Regions from separate parts of the Specibacter sp. AOP5-B1-6 genome, predicted to be linked through region 2. Evidence: predicted binding sites of a transcription regulator. Region 2 holds the regulator's gene; the other holds the start of a gene.

Region 1 (10,728 bases), on a different contig from region 2:
AAACGCAGGCGCCACTGGCCGTTGTCAGATTGCCACAGCGAACTGCGCAAGGTGCTGCCGGCCGGGGTAACGCTGCGATACGTCAGAAGTGCGGTGTTGGTGTCCAGCTGGGCCAGTGACAGGACCTGCAGATCCACACTGTCCGATTCGTCGTCGGCGAACATCTCCAGGATTTCCTGCCGGGTCCATTGGCGGCCGGATGCTCCGACTTCCTCAAAGTCCGGATGCAACAGCTCCCCTGCCCGCAAGGGATCGGCGCGAACCGCGGGATCCAGAAGTTCCCGTTCGAGCTGCACGACGGTTTCCAGCGCTGCTGGCCGTTGCTCCGTGAAGGCCGGGTCGGCCTCGTCATCCAGCATGGAAAAGAGATCTGGCTGTTCCAACTCGTCCAGCAGCAGCGCGGTCTGTGTGGGGGCAGTCGAAAATTGTCCCGCGGTTGAACTTGAGATCATGGGGTCAGCAGTGCCGTAGACCGGCTTCTTGTCCGACGCCCCGGCCGCTGCGCGAGCCCCAACCGGAGCCGGAACCTCGGCGGCTGAACCTTCAATTGCGGACTGTACGGCACCAGGGAAGCCCGGGCCCGGGTTTGGAGCCCGCTTGGCCTGATAGGCAGTTGCGGCGTCACGGGCACGGTCGTCGGCGGCTTCGTTCAGGTCGTGACCGGCGTGCCCCTTGACCCATTCAAAGGTGTATTTCCGTCCGGCAATGGCTGCATCGATTTCCTTGAGCAATTCGACGTTGAGCACGGGTTTGCCGTCGGACTTCCGCCAGCCCTTGCGTTTCCATCCGGGCATCCACTTGGTCACGCTGTTGATGACGTACTGGCTGTCGCACAGGATGTGCAGCGGTTCCTCCGGGAGGTGGGCTGTGGACTTGAACAAGTCCAGGACTGCCATGAGCTCACCCATGTTGTTGGTTCCGTGCGGCCAGCCGCCGGCACCCCAGCAGTTGTCATCGACGTACCAAGCCCAGCCCGCAGGACCGGGATTTCCCAAAGCCGAACCATCGGCAGCAGCAACAATTGTCATGAGTCCATACTTTCAGACTCCACTGACATCGCATTGCAAGCTCGGCGTCTTTCGCGACCCAATCCTGGGCACAAAAAACACCCCTGCCTGTAGCGGGGATGGATTTCGCGCTCTTTTTGCGAAAAACACCCCTGCCCGCGGGGCAGGGGTGTTTTTCGAGTCAAACAGGGGTTGGGGGCTAGAAGCCGCCCATGCCACCCATGCCGCCCATGTCGTCTCCGCCGCCGCCGGCCGGAGCAGCCTTCTCAGGCTTGTCGGCGACAACAGCTTCGGTGGTGAGGAACAGACCAGCAATGGAAGCCGCGTTCTGCAGGGCAGAGCGGGTGACCTTTACCGGGTCATTCACGCCGGCAGCCAGCAGGTCTTCGTACACGCCGGTTGCAGCGTTCAGGCCGTGGCCGATGGGCAAGCCGCGGACCTTGTCCACAACTACGCCGGGCTCCATGCCTGCGTTGAAGGCAATCTGCTTCAACGGAGCGTCGATGGCAACGCGGACAATGTTGGCTCCGGTCGCTTCGTCGCCGGTCAGGTTGAGGCCCTCGAACGCCGTAACGCCTGCCTGGATCAAAGCAACGCCACCGCCGGGGACGATGCCTTCTTCGACAGCAGCCTTGGCGTTGCGCACTGCATCTTCGATGCGGTGCTTGCGCTCCTTGAGCTCAACTTCGGTTGCGGCACCGGCCTTGATGACTGCAACGCCGCCGGCCAGCTTGGCCAGGCGTTCCTGCAGCTTCTCGCGGTCGTAGTCGGAATCGGAGTTTTCGATCTCGGCACGGATCTGTGCAACGCGGCCGGCGATGGCTTCGGCGTCGCCGGCTCCATCGACGATCGTGGTCTCGTCCTTGGTCACAACAACCTTGCGGGCCTTGCCCAACAGGTCGAGCGTGGTGTTTTCAAGCTTCAGGCCGACTTCTTCAGCGATGACCTGGCCACCGGTGAGGATGGCGATGTCAGCGAGCTGGGCCTTGCGGCGGTCGCCGAAGCCCGGAGCCTTGACGGCAACGGACTTGAACAGGCCGCGGATCTTGTTCACGATCAACGTGGCAAGAGCTTCGCCCTCAATGTCTTCGGCGATGATCAGCAGCGGCTTGTTGGACGCCATGACCTTTTCCAGAACGGCGACCAGGTCCTTGACGCTGGAGACCTTGGAGTTCACGATCAAGATGTACGGGTCTTCAAGAACCGTTTCCTGGCGCTCGGTGTCGGTCACGAAGTACGCGGAGATGTAACCCTTGTCGAAGCGCATGCCCTCGGTGAGCTCAAGCTCCAGGCCGAAGGTGTTGGACTCCTCAACGGTGATAACACCTTCCTTGCCAACCTTGTCCAGGGCTTCGGCGATGAGTGCACCGATCTCGGGATCCCCGGCAGAGATGGACGCGGTTGCGGCAATCTCTTCCTTGGTCTCGATTTCCTTGGCGGACGAGAGCAGCTGCTCGATGACGGCTGCAACAGCCTTCTCGATGCCGCGCTTGAGGGACAGCGGGTCGGCGCCGGCGGCTACGTTGCGCAGGCCTTCCTTGACGAGGGCCTGGGCCAGCACGGTGGCCGTGGTGGTGCCGTCGCCGGCAATGTCGTCAGTCTTCTTGGCGACTTCCTTGACCAGCTCGGCGCCGATCTTCTCGTAAGGATCGTCAAGTTCGATTTCCTTGGCGATGGAAACACCATCGTTGGTGATTGTGGGTGCGCCCCACTTCTTTTCGAGAACAACGTTGCGACCGCGCGGGCCCAAGGTGACCTTGACAGCGTCGGCGAGGATGTTCAACCCACGCTCAAGGCCGCGGCGTGCCTCTTCATCAAATGCAATGAGCTTGGCCATGGAGGCTTCAGTCCTTTCGGGACAGTCATTTCGGATACAGAGATCCTCATTGCGGCGCCCGCGACGGACGGATTCCCAGCCGATGATCTATTTACACCGGCCGCGAACCCTCGCCCAATGAGGAAAGTTCAATCCTCCGACGGCGGCTGAACAGCTATCAATTAGCAGTCACCACCTCAGAGTGCTAACTCAATAATTAGCACCCGGCACCACAGAGTGCAAGCGGGAGGCCGAGTATGAGCTTGTGGCGAACGCCAGCAAAAGCACGCAGAGGCCAGCAAAGCCGCACGACGTGGCATCGAGACAATGTGGCACCGATCCAAATGACACATTCCCGACTCGCTGGCGGGCCGCCCTTTCCGACTGCCCGTTGAACAGATAGCGTGGTGCCTGTAAGTATTCCGATGCACGCATAAGCAATTTACATCCTGCCTCCCGGCAGCGGCGTGTGCCACAGCACTAGCACCAGGAGACACCATGAGTGAAAATATCAACCCCGAAAAAACTCCGCCGGCCGCCCCCGAAGTTCCTGCCGGCTATGACCAGCCCGCCGGGTCCGCTTCCGGCAGTCAGGCACCCCCAAGCTACGAGGCTCCCGCGTCGTTCGAACCCCCAGCTGCTCCGAGCTACCAGCAGCCGTCGGAAACCCAGGCTCCCAGCTACCCACAGCCTGGCGCGCAGCAGGGCTATCCGCAGCAGAACATGCAGCAGGGTTACCAGCAGCCCGGCGCCCAGCAGGGCTACCAGCAGCCGGGGTATGGCGTGGCTCCCGGTGGAGAGCAGAAGTCCAAGGTGGTTGCCGGCATCCTCGGCATCCTGCTCGGCGGCTTGGGCATCCACAACTTCTACCTGGGCAAGACGAAGATCGCGCTGATCCAGCTTCTGGTCTCCGTCATCAGCGTCGGCACCCTCTACCCGATCATGGGAATCTGGGGCTTGGTCGAGGGCATCTTGATCCTCGTCGGCCACGACAGCTTCCGCACAGATGCCAAGGGAGTTCCCCTGAAGGACTAGCCGCTCCCGGCCCCGTTCACCCCAACCCGGGTGGCGGTGCCTGAAGCACGACGGCGGTGGGGCACCTTTTCAGCAAAGGTGCCCCACCGCCGTCGAACTTTAACGGCAACGGCCCCCACATCGCTGACGTGGGGGCCGTTGCCGTGCGGGGTGGGAGTTAGGCGCCGGGTCCCAACACCACCGCGAGTGGGATTCCCAGCTCTGCGGTGTCAACCATGGTCACAATGTTCAACAAGGCACCAAGTTCGTCCGCGTTGGCCTTCTGCTCCACACCGTTGTAGAAGATGACCGACGTTGTCTGAGGCTGCCCTGCCCAGTTGGACGACTGGGATACGCTCCACCCGTCGGTCGTGACGAGCCCGGAGTACCGTGCGGCCAACCCGGAAATGCCGGTTGCGTTGAAAATTGCCACCGGGGCGCTCTTGTCGACCACGGAGTCGGGCGTGGGCTCAGGCGTGGGCTCCGGGGCTGCCTCCGGCCCCGTCGTCGGCGCTTCGGTGGGAATATCTGCGGCCGGGGTTGTTGCGGGAGCCGACGATGAGTTCACCGCGGCCTGGGGCGCCGTGGTGTTGTTGAGCACCTTGGGCACGATGAAAAATGCCAGCAGGCCAACGCACAGCACCGCAATTCCAACAATCATCAACGGCATCAACGAGCGCCTTTGCGGCCCCATCGAGGTCCGGTGGACGCCGTGGCGTGCCGAACTTTCCTCAACGGCGTCGAATTCATCCCGCGGGTATTTACTCATTGTGCAGTGTTGTCCTTGTGGGTACGTTGGGTGAGGTGCGCGTCAGTTGCCCAGCCGGCGTGCGGATCGGGCCTGTTGACGTGACGTACGTAGTCTACGCAACCGTTTGACCAGCATGGGGTCATGGGCCAATGCTGCGTCCGTGTCGATCAGGGCGTTCAAGACCTGGTAATAGTGGGTTGCTGAAAGGTCGAACATGTCACGGATGGCTTGTTCCTTGGCGCCGGCATATTTCCACCATTGCCGTTCCAGGTCAAGCATCCGGCCATCGCGTTCGCTGATATCGTCCCGGGCTGCCGGCGTTGCGGCGGAGTCCGTCAGGGCATGATCCGCCGGGGCCGGGGCATGGTCCACTGCGGCGTGATCCACCGGGTCCTGCCCGTGCCGGACTGCATCGGCCACAACAGCCCTCCCTTGCAATTCTCGAGTTTCGGCCCATGGTCGATGGCCCGCTCTGTCCATAATAAGGGCGAATCACAGCTATGTCATTTGGGCGCCTGTGGACAGCTCATGGCCGGGCACCTGTTGTGGAGGAATGAACGACGGCGAACTGGACCGCGCGCCCGCCGCCGATGAGCCACAATGGAGACCATGGACAGCACTCCCGGACTCTTTGACCTGCCAGCCCCGGCACCGTGGGACTCCCTGCAGTTGCAGGCACTGGCCGCATTGCACACAGATCCCCTGGCCATGATGGCCCCCGACTGGGCAGCCGCACTGGCCCCCTTGGATGCCACCTTGCGCAAGCTCGGTGCCATGCTGGCCAAGGAGTACGACGCCGGAACCCGCTTCCTGCCGGCGCCCACCCAGGTGCTGCGTGCGTTGGGCACGCCCCTGGCGGAGGTGAAGGTCTTGATTGTCGGCCAGGACCCGTACCCGACACCGGGGCACTCGGTGGGCCTGGCATTCTCGGTGGACAAGGCAACACGCCCGCTCCCCCGCAGCTTGAACAACATTTACAAGGAACTCGAAGCCGACCTGGGCATCGCCCCGGCCGCCCATGGCGACCTCAGCGCCTGGGCCGGGCAGGGCGTGCTCCTGCTGAACCGGGTCCTCACGGTGGCGCCGGGAGCGGCAGGTTCGCACCGCCGTCGTGGGTGGGAAGAAGTCACGGAGGCGGTCATTGCGGCGCTGGCGGCGAGGAACAAGCCGCTGGTCAGCGTGCTGTGGGGCCGGGATGCCCAGCGCCTTGCTCCGCTGCTGGCAGGCACCGCGGTGGTCGAGTCGGTCCACCCCAGCCCACTGTCGGCGTCGCGGGGATTCTTTGGCTCCAAGCCATTCAGCCGCGTCAACAATCTGCTGGTAGCGCAAGGCGCCACTCCGATCGACTGGACCATCTCCCATGGCCTAGAGTAGTTAGGACTACCTAACTTATCGAGGCGCGAGCGACGCGCCAACCAGGCCGGGCCCGTGTCCGGCAAGAGGAGCCTCCTGTGACAACAGCCGACACCGCCCCCGCCGCAGCACCCGCCCGCACGCCCCGTCCCCGCGTTCAAATCGCACTTCAGGTCGTCCGCACCGAACAGCTCAGCCCGCACATGGTGCGCATCGTTGCCGGCGGCCCCGAGCTGGCGAAATTTGAGGCGAAGGACGCCACGGACATGTATGTGAAGATTCATTTCCTGCAGCCGGGCGTGGACTATGCCCAGCCGGTGGACGTGTTTGCGGTCCGGGACACCATGCCGCCTGAGCACTGGCCCGTGACCCGCACCTACACCGTTCGCTGGCTGGATGCGGCCGCGCAGGAAATTGCCATCGACTTTGTGGTGCACGGGGAAGAGGGGCTGGCCGGGCCGTGGGCTGCGGCCGCCGCACCGGGCGACAGCATTATTTTCAGTGGCCCAGGCGGCGCATTCAAGCCCAACACCGACGCCGATTGGCATCTCTTTGCCGGCGACGAGTCGGCCCTGCCGGCCATTGCCGCCGCGCTGGAATCACTCCCGGCCGACGCCCGCGGCCACACCTACATCGAGGCTGACACCGCCGCTGACATCCAGCCGTTGGAGAAGCCCGACGGCGTTGAACTCACCTGGGTTTTCCGCAACGGCACGGCGCCGGATCAGTGCACGGTGCTCCATGACGCCGTGGCCAACGGGCCGTGGCCTGCCGGTACGGTCGACGCGTTTGTCCACGGAGAACGTGAATACATGAAGGCAATGCGCGAGCTGTTGTTCAAGCAGCGCGGCCTTGAACATTCGCAGGTCTCGCTCTCGGGTTACTGGGCCTACGGGCGCACCGAAGACAAATTCCAGGCCGAGAAGAAACAGCCCATCGGCAAGATCCTTTAAGGCACTTACCGCCGGCGGTTGCTGCGCTTGTACCTGTGGCCAATGCTGCGCGTGAACGGACGCGCGGCATTGTCGCCGAGCACCACCCCTGCGGCCACCGCCAGGATGACCACCAAAGCGTTGAAAATGCCGACAGCCCCCGTGACCGAGTCGTCCGGGGTCAGGGTCATGACGAACATCGCCCTGAAGATCGACAGCCCCACCAGCAGGAAAATGATGGACGGAACTGCAACCACCAGTTGTGGCGCCCCCAGCCGCAAGGCAACGAAACGGGCCAACATGCCAATCACAACGGCGGCAACCGCCGGGGCAAAGCGGCCGCCAAGACCAAATTCCATGCCGAAGTAAAAGACCAGGTAGCCGGCCAGGGCAACGCCCGTCGTGGGCAGCAGCAGCTTGATCGACGTTTGCTCGGCAATGCAAATGGCAATGGTTGCCACGGCCACCAGCACGACCAGCCAGTACAACGGCAGGGATGCTTGCAGGGTCTCCGCAACATTCAGCCGGTCGGCCCCAAACACCGCACTTGAGACGATGGCCACGGCAATGCCCGCCACAATGGCACCAAAGGTCAGGAACGCCGACAAGAACCTGCCGGCCGCCGTCACGGGGAACCCGTTGATGGCATCCTGCATTGCAGAGACGAGCCTGCCAGAGGGCAGCATCAGCAAAATTCCACCCGCAACCACCACAGACGGGCTCAGCGGCACCTGCGCCATGAAGCACACCAGTGCCACACCGGTGACAATGAAGGAGCTGATGGCTGTGACGAAGAAATCAGGCACCCGCCACTTCCTCAGGACACGGGCCACCTGCCCGGCCAACAGGATGGTCAGGAGCGCCACCAGCATGCCAAAGAAGCTGCCGCCGATGACACCAACAACAGCCGCCGCAAACACTGCCTCAGCCAGCGAAACCATCCAGCGCGGGAACGGTTTGGGCTTCTTGATGATGACGTCCAGGCGCCTATAGGCGTCCTCCCTGGTGACACCGCCGCTGGCAATGTCACTGACGAGTTCATGAACTTCGACCAGACCGGCGTAATTGTTGGTCCAGGAACGCACAACCCGCAAAAGCGTGATGGGCACGGCATCCCGGGGCGCATAGTTGATGATGACCGACTGGTTGGTGATGTCGACTTCAATGTTGCGCAGCCCGAGCGCCGCAGTGACGGCGATGATGCTCGTCTCGACTTCGAGGGCGCCGGCACCGTACCTGAACATGGTTTCGGCAAGCCGCAGAGCAAAATCAATGGTTTTCCGGGCGGATTCCTCGGTCTTGCCCACCTGGATGGTGAAGTTGGCATAGGGACTGCCGGCAAGCCTCTCGACGATGGTCATGGGCGCCGTCGGCGGGGTCTCCCCCTGGACCAGCTTGCGCAGAACAGTCCGGGCAGCCTTGTTGGGACGGGCCGGAGCCACCACGGGAATCATGCCTGCCACCGGGGCCGGGCTGTTGTCAGCCCGGGACGGCTGAACCTTCTTCATCAACCCGGGATGCATTCTTACAGCCGGCGCTTTGCCTCCCTGGGCGTCCCGGCCCTGGGCGGGTTTCGCTTGGGCGTTTTTCCCTTGGGCGTTGATGGTTTGGGCGTCTTCCGCAGTGCCTTGGTCCCGGCTGCTGGGATTGTTTGTCATTCATGCTCCCTGTGCCACTGCTCGCGGCACGTGCGGCAGGATCTGCTGCCGCCCGCGCCTGAAGAATATTTAGTAGAACTGCCTTCCTGTGCGGCGGGTGTAAAGCTGTCTAAACCCGCGCTCACCGGCCGCTGTCCACAATTTATACCGCATGGGACTGAGTACAAGGTCGTAACAGCCCACAAAATCGGTGACAGTCTTGGAGAAGCTCGTCTTGAACAGCCCCAGTCCGTGGTGTGCGTGGGTGGGATCCTTGAGCTTGTGCGACGGCGGCGTGCCGCAGAAGTCGTACTCGACGGCCCCCAGCTCCTTCATGTCGTTGATGGCCACCCACTGGACGAGATGGGAGTCACCATACTGGTTGCGCTTTTGCAGCGAACCGCCATCCTTGTAGGTGGCCTTGGAACCGTAGTTGATGACAAAGCCACCCACGGAGGCTTCGCCGTCCTCAAACACAAAATAAAAACGCCCCTGGCCGCGCTTGGCGAACTCGGTCCAGAACTGCCGGTAGTACTCAAAGTCCCGGGCCTGGGTGCTCGCCTTCGCGGCGATGGTCCCCACCATCAGCTCATACATTGTCCGCATGGTTGATTCCGTGGGGTCCATGCGGACCACCTCAACCTCTTCGCGGATGGCCCGGCGCACCGCGTTGCGTCCGCGTGAATGCAGCTTGCGCAGCAGCTCGTTGGAGTCCGGGGAGATGTCAAGCAACGCCGTGCTGTCATTGGGCTGCAGGTTCGGCACCTTGACCAGGCCCGCACCGCTGAGGACTGCGCGGGCAGCCTCACTGGAAACGACATCGGGCTCAATTTTGGCGGCAAAGACATTGAGCCTTGCGCGTTTCACAAACGTCCGCAGGGCAGCCATCATGGGCGGGATGTGTTCCACCTTTGCCACATCGGGTCCCTTGATGAGGTACCAGAGCTTGCCCAGCACGGGGAAGGACTTTTCCAGCACCAGGTTGTAGCTGGTGGCGTCGGCGCCTTCAAAAACCAGAAACTGGGTGTCCCAGCCGTAGTTCTTCTTGACAGCCGCAAACGCTTCGGATTGGAGCAGGTTGCCACCGTTGGGGTTGGCAGTGACGAGCGTGTCCCATTGTGCAATCTCGGCGGCTGTGGCAAATCGGGCAGTGAATTCTGGCAAGTGACCCTCAATTACGTCGGCATGTATTCGCTTGTCCCAGTCTAACGGGCAACGATCTCACAGTCCGCTCACGGCACCCCGCCGCCGTCCCGCCCACCCGCCACGAACATCGACTTTGCAGTTGTTGGACGGAAACAGGCCCAAAACGGCCAAATCAGTCCAACAACTGCAAAGTCGATCTGGAAGGGGTTGCTTACTGGCGCCGCACCAGGGCTTCCGGCCCGGCGACTCCGGGGGTCCCGGCGTCGTTCGTCACGTCAGATTCAAACTCAGCCATGGAGCCAGGCTCTGCCTCGGCGGAGACGTCCACGGGGGTTTCGCGGTGGATCTTGGTCTCCAACGGCACTTCCCTGACGAAGAAGAGGATGATCGCGGCAATGCCGGCAAGGGGCACCATCCAGAGGAACAGCGGGATCAGGGCCTCGTTGTAGGACTCGATCACAAGCATCTTGATGGGATCCGGCAGGCTGTTGACCAGGTGCGGGGTGAAGGAGGCTGCGCCGCCACCGCCCGTGCCACCGGGGATCTTTTCGGCAACGAGATCATGCAGGCGGGTGGCGAACATGGCGCCCACAACGGCGGAACCAAGTGTGGCACCGACCTGGCGGAAGTAGTTCTGCCCGGCGGTGGCCGTGCCAACGAACTTCAACGGGAAGGAGTTCTGCGCCACCAGTGTCATGATTTGCATGCTGGAACCCAACCCAATGCCCATGATGCCCATGTACACGCAGATGAGGTAGACGGGTGAATCGGCATGGAGCGTGGCCATCAGCGTCAATGACACAGCCAAAATAATGGAGCCTGCGATCGGGGCAACCTTGTACCGGCCCGTGGTGGAGACGCGACGGCCCACAATAACCGAGACGACCAACATGCAGCCCATCATGGGAATCATGAGCAGGCCCGCCTGAGCTGCCGAGAAGCCTGTGGCCATCTGAATGTACGTTGGCATGTAGCCAAGCACACCGAACATGGCGATACCGGTGAGCAGACCGGCAATAGTGGTCAGGTTGAAGTTGCGGCTCTTGAACAACATCATGGGCATGACCGGCTC
Region 2 (9,795 bases):
TGGCCAACCTGTACCTGGCCATGGAGAACAACCTCACCATCATCCCGGTGCTGAACAAGATCGACCTGCCTGCCGCGCAGCCGGAAAAATATGCGCTGGAGCTGGCCAACCTTATTGGCGGCAAGCCCGAAGATGTCCTGATGGTTTCAGGCAAGACCGGCGTCGGCGTTGAAGAGCTGCTGGACTTGATCGTCCGGGATTTGCCCGCCCCCGTGGGCGATCCCGATGCCCCGGCCCGCGCCATGATTTTCGACTCCGTCTACGACACCTACCGCGGCGTTGTCACCTACGTCCGTGTCATCGACGGCAGTCTCAGCCCGCGCGAGAAGATCCAGATGATGTCCACCCGGGCAACCCACGAACTGTTGGAAATTGGTGTCAGCTCCCCGGAGCCCAGGCCCTCCAAGGGCTTGGGCGTTGGCGAGGTGGGGTACTTGATCACGGGCGTGAAGGACGTGCGCCTGTCCAAGGTGGGCGACACCGTCACCACCTTCCACAAGCCGGCAACTGATTCGCTGCCCGGCTACCAGGATGCCAAGCCCATGGTGTTCTCCGGCTTGTACCCGATGGACGGCACCGACTACCCGGTGCTGCGTGACGCACTCGAGAAGCTCATGCTCAACGATGCGGCGCTCATCTACGAGCCTGAAACCTCGGCCGCCCTTGGTTTTGGCTTCCGTGTCGGCTTCCTCGGGTTGCTGCACCTGGAAATCACCCGTGAGCGCCTGGAGCGCGAACACAACCTTGACTTGATCTCCACCGCACCCAACGTGGAGTACGAGGTGACGCTGGAAGACAAAAAGGTCGTCCACGTAACCAACCCCAGCGAGTACCCCTCAGGCAAGATCGCCGAGGTGCACGAGCCCATGGTTGCGGCGACCATCCTGGCTCCGACGGAATTTGTCGGTGCCATCATGGAGCTGTGCCAGACCCGCCGCGGCATCCTTGGCGGCATGGACTACCTCTCAGAGGACCGGGTGGAAATCCGCTACCGCCTGCCGCTGGCCGAGATCGTCTTTGACTTCTTCGACATCCTGAAGTCCAAGACCCGCGGCTACGGTTCGCTGGACTGGAAGGCCGACGGCGACCAGGTCGCCGATCTGGTCAAGGTCGACATTTTGTTGCAGGGCGAGCAGGTTGACGCGTTCAGCGCCATCACCCACCGCGAAAAGGCCTACGCCTACGGTGTCATGATGACCGGCAAGCTGCGCGAGCTCATCCCGCGCCAGCAGTTCGAGGTGCCCATCCAGGCCGCCATCGGTGCACGCATCATTGCCCGCGAGAGCATTCGCGCCATCCGCAAGGACGTTTTGGCCAAGTGCTACGGCGGCGACATCTCCCGCAAGCGGAAACTCCTTGAGAAGCAGAAGGAAGGCAAGAAGCGCATGAAGATGGTCGGCCGCGTCGAGGTTCCCCAGGAAGCGTTCATTGCCGCGCTGACAACAGCGGAAGCGCCCAAGGACAAGTCAAAGAAGTGACACCAAGCGTTCTCCCTCTCGGCGACCCGGCCCCGGCCGACGGCATCCTGCCCGCGCAGGCTGCCGTCGGTGCGGCCGACCGCAAGTTCAGCCTGTACGCGCACATCCCGTTCTGTGCTGTGCGCTGCGGCTATTGCGACTTCAACACCTACACCGCCACCGAACTTGGCGGCGGCGCCTCCCAGGACGCCTACGCGGCCACCGCGGTGCGCGAGGTCGAGTTTGCCGCCGACGCCATGGTCGCCTCCGGCATGCCGCCGCGCAAGCTCAGCACCGTGTTCTTTGGTGGCGGTACCCCAACGCTCCTGGCGGCCAGCGACCTCACCAGCATCTTGGGTGCGGCCGTGCAGCAGTGGGGTCTTGAAGAAGGCGCCGAGGTCACCACCGAGGCCAACCCGGATTCCGTCACCAGGGAGTCCCTCCAGGAACTGTTCGACGGCGGATTCACCCGGGTGTCGTTCGGCATGCAGTCGGCGGTGCCCCACGTCCTGAAGGTTCTGGACCGCACACACAGGCCCGAACGGGTGCCGCAGGCCGTCGCCTGGGCCCGTGAGGTTGGGCTCAATGTGAGCGTTGACCTGATTTACGGAACGCCGGGGGAGTCCATCGCGGACTGGGAAACCTCCGTGCGGACCGCGCTGAGCTACGAGCCGGACCATATTTCGGCCTACTCGCTCATCGTCGAGGACGGCACCAAGCTCGCGGCCCAGATTCGCCGCGGCCAGGTGCCCAACATCGACGACGACGATCATGCCGTGAAGTACGAGCTCGCCGACGCCCTCTTCAAGGAAGCCGGGCTGTCCTGGTACGAGGTCAGCAACTGGTCCCGCACGCCCGAGGACGCCTGCCAGCACAACCTGGCATACTGGCGAGGGGATGACTGGTGGGGGATCGGGCCCGGTTCGCACTCCCATATGGGAGGTGTGCGCTGGTGGAACGTCAAACACCCCACGGCCTATGCAAACCGCCTGGACAAGGGCGAATCGCCCGCGGCCGGCCGGGAAACCCTCGACGCCGACACCCGCGAACTTGAACGCATCATGCTCATGTCGAGACTGTCCGGGGGGCTTGCCGTGAACACGCTCTCGCCCGCAGGCCGCACAGCCGTGGCAGGGCTCATTGCCCAGGAACTCGTGGACCCGGTCAAGGCCTTTGCCGGGACACTTGTCCTCACGCTCAAGGGCCGCCTTCTGGGCGATGCCGTGACAAGGGCCCTGCTGGACTGAACGGCGTCACTGGTCTGACCGGCGTCGGCCGGTGCTGCAGCTATTTGAGCAGGCGCAGATTCCAGGCGTAGCGGTATGGCTGGCCCTTGTTGACCTGCACGGCGGCGATGACCGAGAACACTGTCAGCACGGCCCACAGCAGCAGTGCCAGCAGTGAGAAGATCGTGGCCACTGAGGGGCTGAAGAACGAGGACACCAGGGCCAAAATGTTCAGGAGCACGGCGGCGATGGTCGGCGGCAGTGTGAAATTCAGGGCTTCCAGCGATTCCTGGGCAGTAAACCTGCCCCGGGGTCCGAGCAATTTATGGATCAGCAGGGACGGAACACAGCCAAGGATGCCTCCGCAATGGGCGATAAATGCCCACTGCCGGTCTTCTGACGGGGTGAGCGGCAGCTGGGGGACACCATTCTTTTGGTTTACCGGTTGACTCACAATGACGGGCCTTTCAACAAGCGAAACTGCGGGTCCGGATGAAAACCGGCCTCTGCACTAGGATACCGGTGCCGTGAGGAAATCAATGACCTCTTCGACACGTCCCAGCAGCGACGGTTCCAGATCCGAGTATGAACCAACCCTGGACAGCAGCCGCTGCCAGCCAAGCCCGACGTCCTCGGCCGTCGTGTGGGGCCAGCCGAAGGCCTTGAGGATGCCAAGCTTCCATTCCATGGTTCGCGGGATCACAGGCCAGGCAGGGATGCCCAGCGTGGCGGGTTTAATGGCCTGCCACACGTCAACGTAGGGGTGTCCGACCACCAGGACGTTGTTGCGCATGCCCGGGGCGTTCATGAGATTGCCCACAATGCGCGTTTCTTTCGAGCCGGGAACCAGATGGTCGACCAAAATGCCCAGCCGACGGTTTGGACCGGGGGAGAAGTCGGCCACGGCGGCGGCCAGGTCGTCAATGCCGCGCAAGGGTTCAACCACTATCCCTTCCACCCGCAGGTCGTCTCCCCAGACCTTCTCGACCAGTTCGGCGTCGTGCTTGCCTTCAACCCAAATGCGGCTGGCCTTGGCCACCTTCGCCCGGGTGTCGGCCACCTTGACGGAGCCGGAGGCGGTGCGCATCTTTGCCTTGGGGGCGTTGAGCACGGGTGCAATGAGTTCGACGGGCTCGCCTTCCAACAGGAAGCCAAAGCCCAGGGGGAAGGCGCGGATTTTCTCGCGCCTGTCGGCCAGCTCAACAATGTGCATGCCGCCGGACTTCTCCAAGCGGACAACCGCCCCCACCCAGCCGGACTGGACGTCTTCCACAACCAGCCCGGAACGGGCCTCAACCCGGCGCAGGGTGCGCGCGGGAGGTGCGCTGAGATCTTGGGGTCCCCATTGGTTGTAATGCACGTAAAAACCTGACTCTTGGCGTTCAAGGCAACGCTCATGGCGAACGCTGCGGGCTGAAAACCCATGCTAGCCGGTGCCTGTGCGCCCGCGGGTGCATTGCGGGCGTTTGCGGCCATGGGTGGGTCGGTGAAAAGGTATTAGACTTGGCACTTGGTTGGGTAGAGTGCCAATGCGGGCTTTGTCTGCCCGATTGCAGCAACAGCTGCAACAACTACAGGATCAATGCCACAGAACAGGAGGTGCCGGGCATGAGCGAACCACGCAAGTTGGAGGTTTTGCGGGCCATCGTTGAAGACTATGTGCATACGCGCGAGCCCGTCGGTTCCAAGGCATTGGTTGACAGGCACCACCTGGGCGTATCCAGCGCCACCATCCGCAACGACATGGCCGCCCTTGAAGAAGAGGGCTTGATCACAGCCCCGCACACCAGCTCGGGCCGCATCCCCACCGACAAGGGCTACCGGCTTTTCGTCGACCAGTTGTCCGCGGTGAAGCCGCTCTCGGCCGCCGAACGCCGCGCCATCTCGGTGCTGCTCGAGGGATCCACCGACCTCGACGACGTACTGGAACGCACGGTACGGGCACTGGCACAGCTGACCAACCAGGTCGCCGTGGTGCAATACCCCAGGTCGGCGGCGGCCACGGTGCGCCACATTGAGTTCGTGTCCCTGACCGGACACCAGGTGCTGGTCGTGTTGATTCTGGCCTCGGGCAAGGTGGAGCAAAACGTGATCGACGTCGGGGCCTCCCTCGACGACGCCGCCCTGGCCGGGCTCCGCCAGATTTTCCTGGCCGGGCTGCACGGCGTGGCCGTCGCGGGTCTGGCTGCCGCAGCCGCCCGGATTCCGGCGGGTGTGCCGCACACCGATCAAGGCCCGGCGGGACGTCTCGCCCAGGGCTTGGCGCTGTTGGCCCGCAGCGCCCGCGAGGACCGGATCGTCATGGCCGGCACGGCCAACCTCGCCCGGTCCAACAATGATTTTCCGCTCAGCATCGGCCCTGTCCTTGACGCGCTTGAGGAACAGGTGGTGCTGCTGCGGCTGCTTGAGGCCATGGCACAGGATTCCTTGGGGATGGCCGTGGTCATTGGCCGCGAAAACCCCCATGACTCCCTCGCCGAGGCATCCGTGGTGGCAAGCAGTTACGGCCCCGGCGAAACCGCCAAACTCGGCGTAGTCGGGCCAACCCGGATGGACTATCCGAACACCATGTCCAGCGTACGCGCAGTGGCGCAGTACCTGTCTAGAATTCTGGCCGGTTAAGCGGCCACCGTTTCCACGTAAAGAGAGCAACATTTTGAGTAATCACTACGATGCATTGGGCGTCGCCCGCGACGCGACAGCCGAGGAAATCAAGAAGTCGTACCGCAAGCTGGCGCGCAAGTTTCATCCGGACGTCAACGACGCCCCGGACGCCCAGGACCGCTTCAAGGCAGTGACCCATGCCTATGAGGTCCTCTCCGACCCGCAAAAGCGGCGCGTCTATGACACCACGGGCAACGAGAACGGCAACGACAACGGTGCCGGGAACTTTGGCGGCGGCGGCGACGGCTTCGCCTTCCAGGACATCTTCGAGACGTTCTTTGGCGGCGGGGGCGGTGGTGGCGGCGGGCGAGGCCCGGCGTCGCGCATGCGCCGTGGCCAGGATGCTCTCATCACTGTGCGCGTGGAACTGCGCGAGGCAGTCTTTGGCGTGAACAAAAAGCTTGAAATTGACACCGCCATCACGTGCCCGACCTGCGACGGCAGCTGCTGCCGGGCCGGCACCTCGCCCACCACCTGCGATGTTTGCCATGGAAGCGGCCAGATCCAGCGCCCCATGCGCTCCATCCTTGGCAATGTCATGACGCTGGCAACCTGCAACTCCTGCCAGGGCTTCGGCACCATGATCATTGACCCCTGCAACGAATGCATGGGCGAAGGCCGCGTCCGCGACCGCCGCGCCTTCACCATCAAGGTGCCGGCGGGCGTCAGCACCGGCACCCGGATCCAGCTCGGCGGGCAGGGGGAGGCCGGACCTGCCGGCGGGCCTGCCGGTGACCTGTACGTGGAGATGAAGGTCAACAACGACCCCGCGTTCATGCGCGAGGGCGATGACCTGCACGCCACCCTCAGCGTCCCCATGACGGCTGCGGCACTGGGCACCGAGCTCACGTTTGAGACGTTCGACGGCGAGCAGCCCATCAGCATCAAGCCGGGCGCACAGGCCGGGGAAGTCATCAACCTGCGCGGCCTGGGAGTCACCCACCTGCGCGGCTTCGGCCGCGGAGACTTGAAGGTCCACGTCCATGTTGAAACGCCCACGAAGCCCGACGCCGCCCAGGAAGACCTCCTGAAGCAGCTCGCGGCCCTGCGCGGCGAGACGTACAGCGAAGGCAAGCTCGTCACGAGCGGCGGCATGTTCGCCAAGCTGCGGGACAAGTTCGGCAGCCTCTAAGCGGCCATGAGCAACCCTGTCTTCTACGCCGCCCCGGAGCTGCTTGCCGGGCTCGTCCCCGGGGCGCACTTTTCCCTTGACGGGGCTGAGGGCCGCCACGCCACCACCGTCAAGCGGCTTGCGGCCGGGGAAACGGTTGACGTGTGCGACGGCGCAGGGCTGCGTTTGGTCTGCACCGTCACCACCGCCGGCAAGGGCACCTTGACAGTGCAGGTTGAGAGCGTCCTGCCCGAGCCTGCCCCGGCACTGGAGTTCACCCTTGTTCAGGCCCTCGCGAAGGGTGACCGGGACGAGCTGGCCATTGAAATGGCGACCGAACTGGGCATTGACGCTGTCGTGCCGTGGCAGGCGGAACGCTCCATTGTGCGCTGGAAGATGGACAAGGCAGTCAAAGGGCCCGAGAAGTGGCGCCAGGTCGTGGCCGCCGCCGCAAAGCAGGCCAGACGGGCCACGGTGCCCAAAGTTGGGTCTCTGGTGGGAACTGCGGCCGTGTGCGAACTCATTGCCAACGCCGGCCTCGCCTTGATTTTGCATGAAGACGCCGTCGACTCGGTGGCGGCGGTCGCCCGGGACTGGTACGAGGGCAGCGGCCCGCAACAGGCGGCGGCTTCGGCCGGTCGGCTGGGTGTGCTCATGATCGTTGGCCCCGAGGGCGGCATGAGCGCGGCCGAGGTCGATGCCTTTGTTGCTGCAGGTGCCCGGACCGCGCTCCTGGGCAGGCACGTGCTGCGCTCCTCGACCGCCGGCCCCGCCGCCGTCGTGCTGCTTAGCCAGGAATTGGGCCGCTGGTAGCCCCCACGCCCTCCCAAGCCTCGTTCCTCGGCTCGGGGCCCTCGGGCGCGTGGGACCATCCGCGCCTCCCTTAAGAACTGACCCGCAGAAGTGGTTGCTATATCAATCAAAATCGATTGATTTAGCAACCACTTCTGCAGTCAGTTTTGTTGGAGGAGAGGGAGTTGCGCCAAGCTATTTGGCGGCGTCGGCGATCGTGACCCGCTTCGTGTCCAGGCCAACTTTTTCGCCGGGGGCTGCCGGGTCGCTGATAAAGACGGACAATTCGTAGCTGCCCGGCGGCGGAACCAGGCTGAAGCTGAAGTCGCTCAGCTCATTCGGGCCTTGCCCGGTGGCCACCGTCCCGCTCAAATACTGATCCCCCACCGTGCCATCCTTGACGTGGGCAAGCGACCAGGAAAGGCTTCCCGAGGGCGACACGCCCTGCCCGGCGACCTTGAGAGGCAGGCTCCTGTACGTCGACCCGTCGGCCGGGTCAATAATCCACACGGGGGCCACAAATGCGGCATTGCGAGTCAAAGGTTTGTCCAGGGGCACATGACCGAAAGCCTTGTAGCCGGTGTGGCCATCGACCAGAACAGACACCTGTATTGATGTTCCCGTGTCGACAAGTCCCGCCATGGCAGCGGCCGCGGTCGCGGTGTAAACCAATTGGGACATGGAACGCTCGGCAATGCCCTCGTCAACTTTCTTGCCAAAGGCGTCAGCCGAAATATCTATCGTGATGATATTTTTGGCGGAGATGGACGCACCAAGCCGCGACGGGCTGTTCCAGAGCGAAAAATAGTCCGGATCATGGGGTTTGCCCGCCATCATGGTCCGCAGCGCGGCCACCATGGGATCGTCCGTGGTCTTGGCGGGGACGAATTCGCGGTACAGGAAAACGTCGTCATTGCTGTGGCCCAACCAATACACGGGCAGTGTTTGCGAGGCGGTGGCAGTCTCCAGCGGTGCGCTTGTCACGAGGCCGGAAGACATTGAGGCGTTCGTTGTGGGCATTGACACATCACCGTTGTCCGCGCCATTGGAGGTGCACCCAACAAGGGCAAGGGAGAGCGACAGCCCAATGATGGCGATCCTGTCCGCCATGCACATGCGCTCCAAGGCGCGGCGCTGCCGGCAGGCCGCACCAGCAGAGACGCCGTGGCGCCCTGAAGGTGCGGGGAAGAAGGCAAACATGGGGAAATGCTCTCGCTAGTCTTGTGTGTTCAAGGGCGGCCGGGTGCTTCCCGTGCCGCATTGTTCATGGATAGGTTCAAGCATCCCCACAAGACTTTGAACCTTCCTCAGCTTGGCACAACAGTGTCCACGTAAAGCAGGAAAAGGGGCTCTGCAAGAGAACTGAAACCGTATCGAAACACTTCTGCCGCGAGACGGTGAAAAGATGCGCCCATGGCGCAATTGGTTTATGAGCGCAGGCACCGGGCTGTGCATTAGAATCGAGAAGAAGCAGCAATGCGAAGAATTCCGGTGCCTGCACCGGTAAACACGAGGAGAGATTTCAGGCCGGACGGCCGAACTTATGGCAGAGACAACAGCGAACCGCCACGACGGACATCCCGATCAGGGGCCGGGGCGCCAATTCCCGCACTCCGTCGACGGCACGCGCACTGAAGTGGTGCGGTTCCTCTCCACGGAGCAAATGGTTGCTGCCCTGGGCGCCGAGGACGAGGGCTTGCGGATTGTTGAAGGTCTCTACCCCGAGGTGAGCTTCCTGGCCCGCGGCAACGTCCTGACCATCACCGGACCCTCCGCCGTCGTGCCCCGGATCATGCACCTGATGGAAGAAGCCCGTGGCATGGTCGCGCGCAACAGCCCCATGAGCGCTGATGTGTGGGAACAGTTGGTCGCCATGCTCAAGACTCGCCCGGACACGTCGGTGGTGGATATTCTCAGCTACGACATACTCTCCAGCAGGGGTCGGACCATTCGCCCCAAGACGGCGAATCAAAAGGAATATGTTGACTCCATCGACCGCAACACGGTGGTGTTTGGCATCGGTCCTGCAGGCACGGGAATAACGTACCTGGCCATGGCCAAAGCCGTCCAGGCCCTGCAGCACAAGGAAGTCAGCCGCATCATCCTGACCCGGCCCGCCGTCGAGGCAGGGGAGCGCCTCGGCTTCCTGCCCGGAACCCTCAACGACAAAATTGACCCATATCTGCGCCCCCTCTACGACGCACTCCACGACATGATGGATCCCGAAACCATTCCCCGGCTCATGGCTGCCGGCACCATTGAGGTGGCGCCCCTGGCCTACATGCGCGGCCGGACCCTCAACGACGCGTTCATCATTCTCGACGAGGCGCAAAACACAACCCCCGAACAAATGAAGATGTTCCTGACCCGGCTGGGATTTGGCTCCCAGATCGTTGTTACCGGAGACATCACGCAGGTTGACCTGCCCACCGGAACAAAGTCGGGGCTGCGCGTGGTGCGGGAAATTCTTGCGGGAGTGGACGACATCCACTTCTCCATCCTGGACGCCACCGACGTTGTCCGGCACCGTTTGGTAGGGGCCATC

What was found. The regulator HrcA, encoded in region 2, represses chaperone genes, less so after heat shock. The targets are predictions, from matches to a motif close to TTNGCACTCGNNNNNNNCGAGTGCNAA.
Region 1: a site for HrcA is predicted at 3,006-3,032, ahead of groL (chaperonin GroEL). Genes of this name have one in related genera too.

What each region holds. Positions count from the first base shown of each region.
Region 1 covers NZ_JBQSVT010000011.1:11,562-22,289, reverse strand. Annotated here, with positions in the region: gene ACT3TS_RS07470 (RNase H family protein) at 1-1,028, opposite strand, end outside; gene groL (chaperonin GroEL) at 1,207-2,844, opposite strand; gene ACT3TS_RS07460 (NINE protein) at 3,322-3,858, shown strand; gene ACT3TS_RS07455 (LytR C-terminal domain-containing protein) at 4,016-4,606, opposite strand; gene ACT3TS_RS07450 (DUF3263 domain-containing protein) at 4,649-4,927, opposite strand; gene ACT3TS_RS07445 (uracil-DNA glycosylase) at 5,198-5,962, shown strand; gene ACT3TS_RS07440 (siderophore-interacting protein) at 6,040-6,894, shown strand; gene ACT3TS_RS07435 (threonine/serine ThrE exporter family protein) at 6,900-8,327, opposite strand; gene ACT3TS_RS07430 (lipid II:glycine glycyltransferase FemX) at 8,601-9,674, opposite strand; gene ACT3TS_RS07425 (MDR family MFS transporter) at 9,868-10,728, opposite strand, start outside.
Region 2 covers NZ_JBQSVT010000005.1:122,712-132,506, reverse strand. Annotated here, with positions in the region: gene lepA (translation elongation factor 4) at 1-1,478, shown strand, start outside; gene hemW (radical SAM family heme chaperone HemW) at 1,475-2,704, shown strand; gene ACT3TS_RS04090 (DUF4870 domain-containing protein) at 2,745-3,137, opposite strand; gene ACT3TS_RS04085 (DUF3097 domain-containing protein) at 3,195-4,043, opposite strand; gene hrcA (heat-inducible transcriptional repressor HrcA) at 4,292-5,305, shown strand; gene dnaJ (molecular chaperone DnaJ) at 5,340-6,479, shown strand; gene ACT3TS_RS04070 (16S rRNA (uracil(1498)-N(3))-methyltransferase) at 6,486-7,271, shown strand; gene ACT3TS_RS04065 (GerMN domain-containing protein) at 7,446-8,450, opposite strand; gene ACT3TS_RS04060 (PhoH family protein) at 8,794-9,795, shown strand, end outside.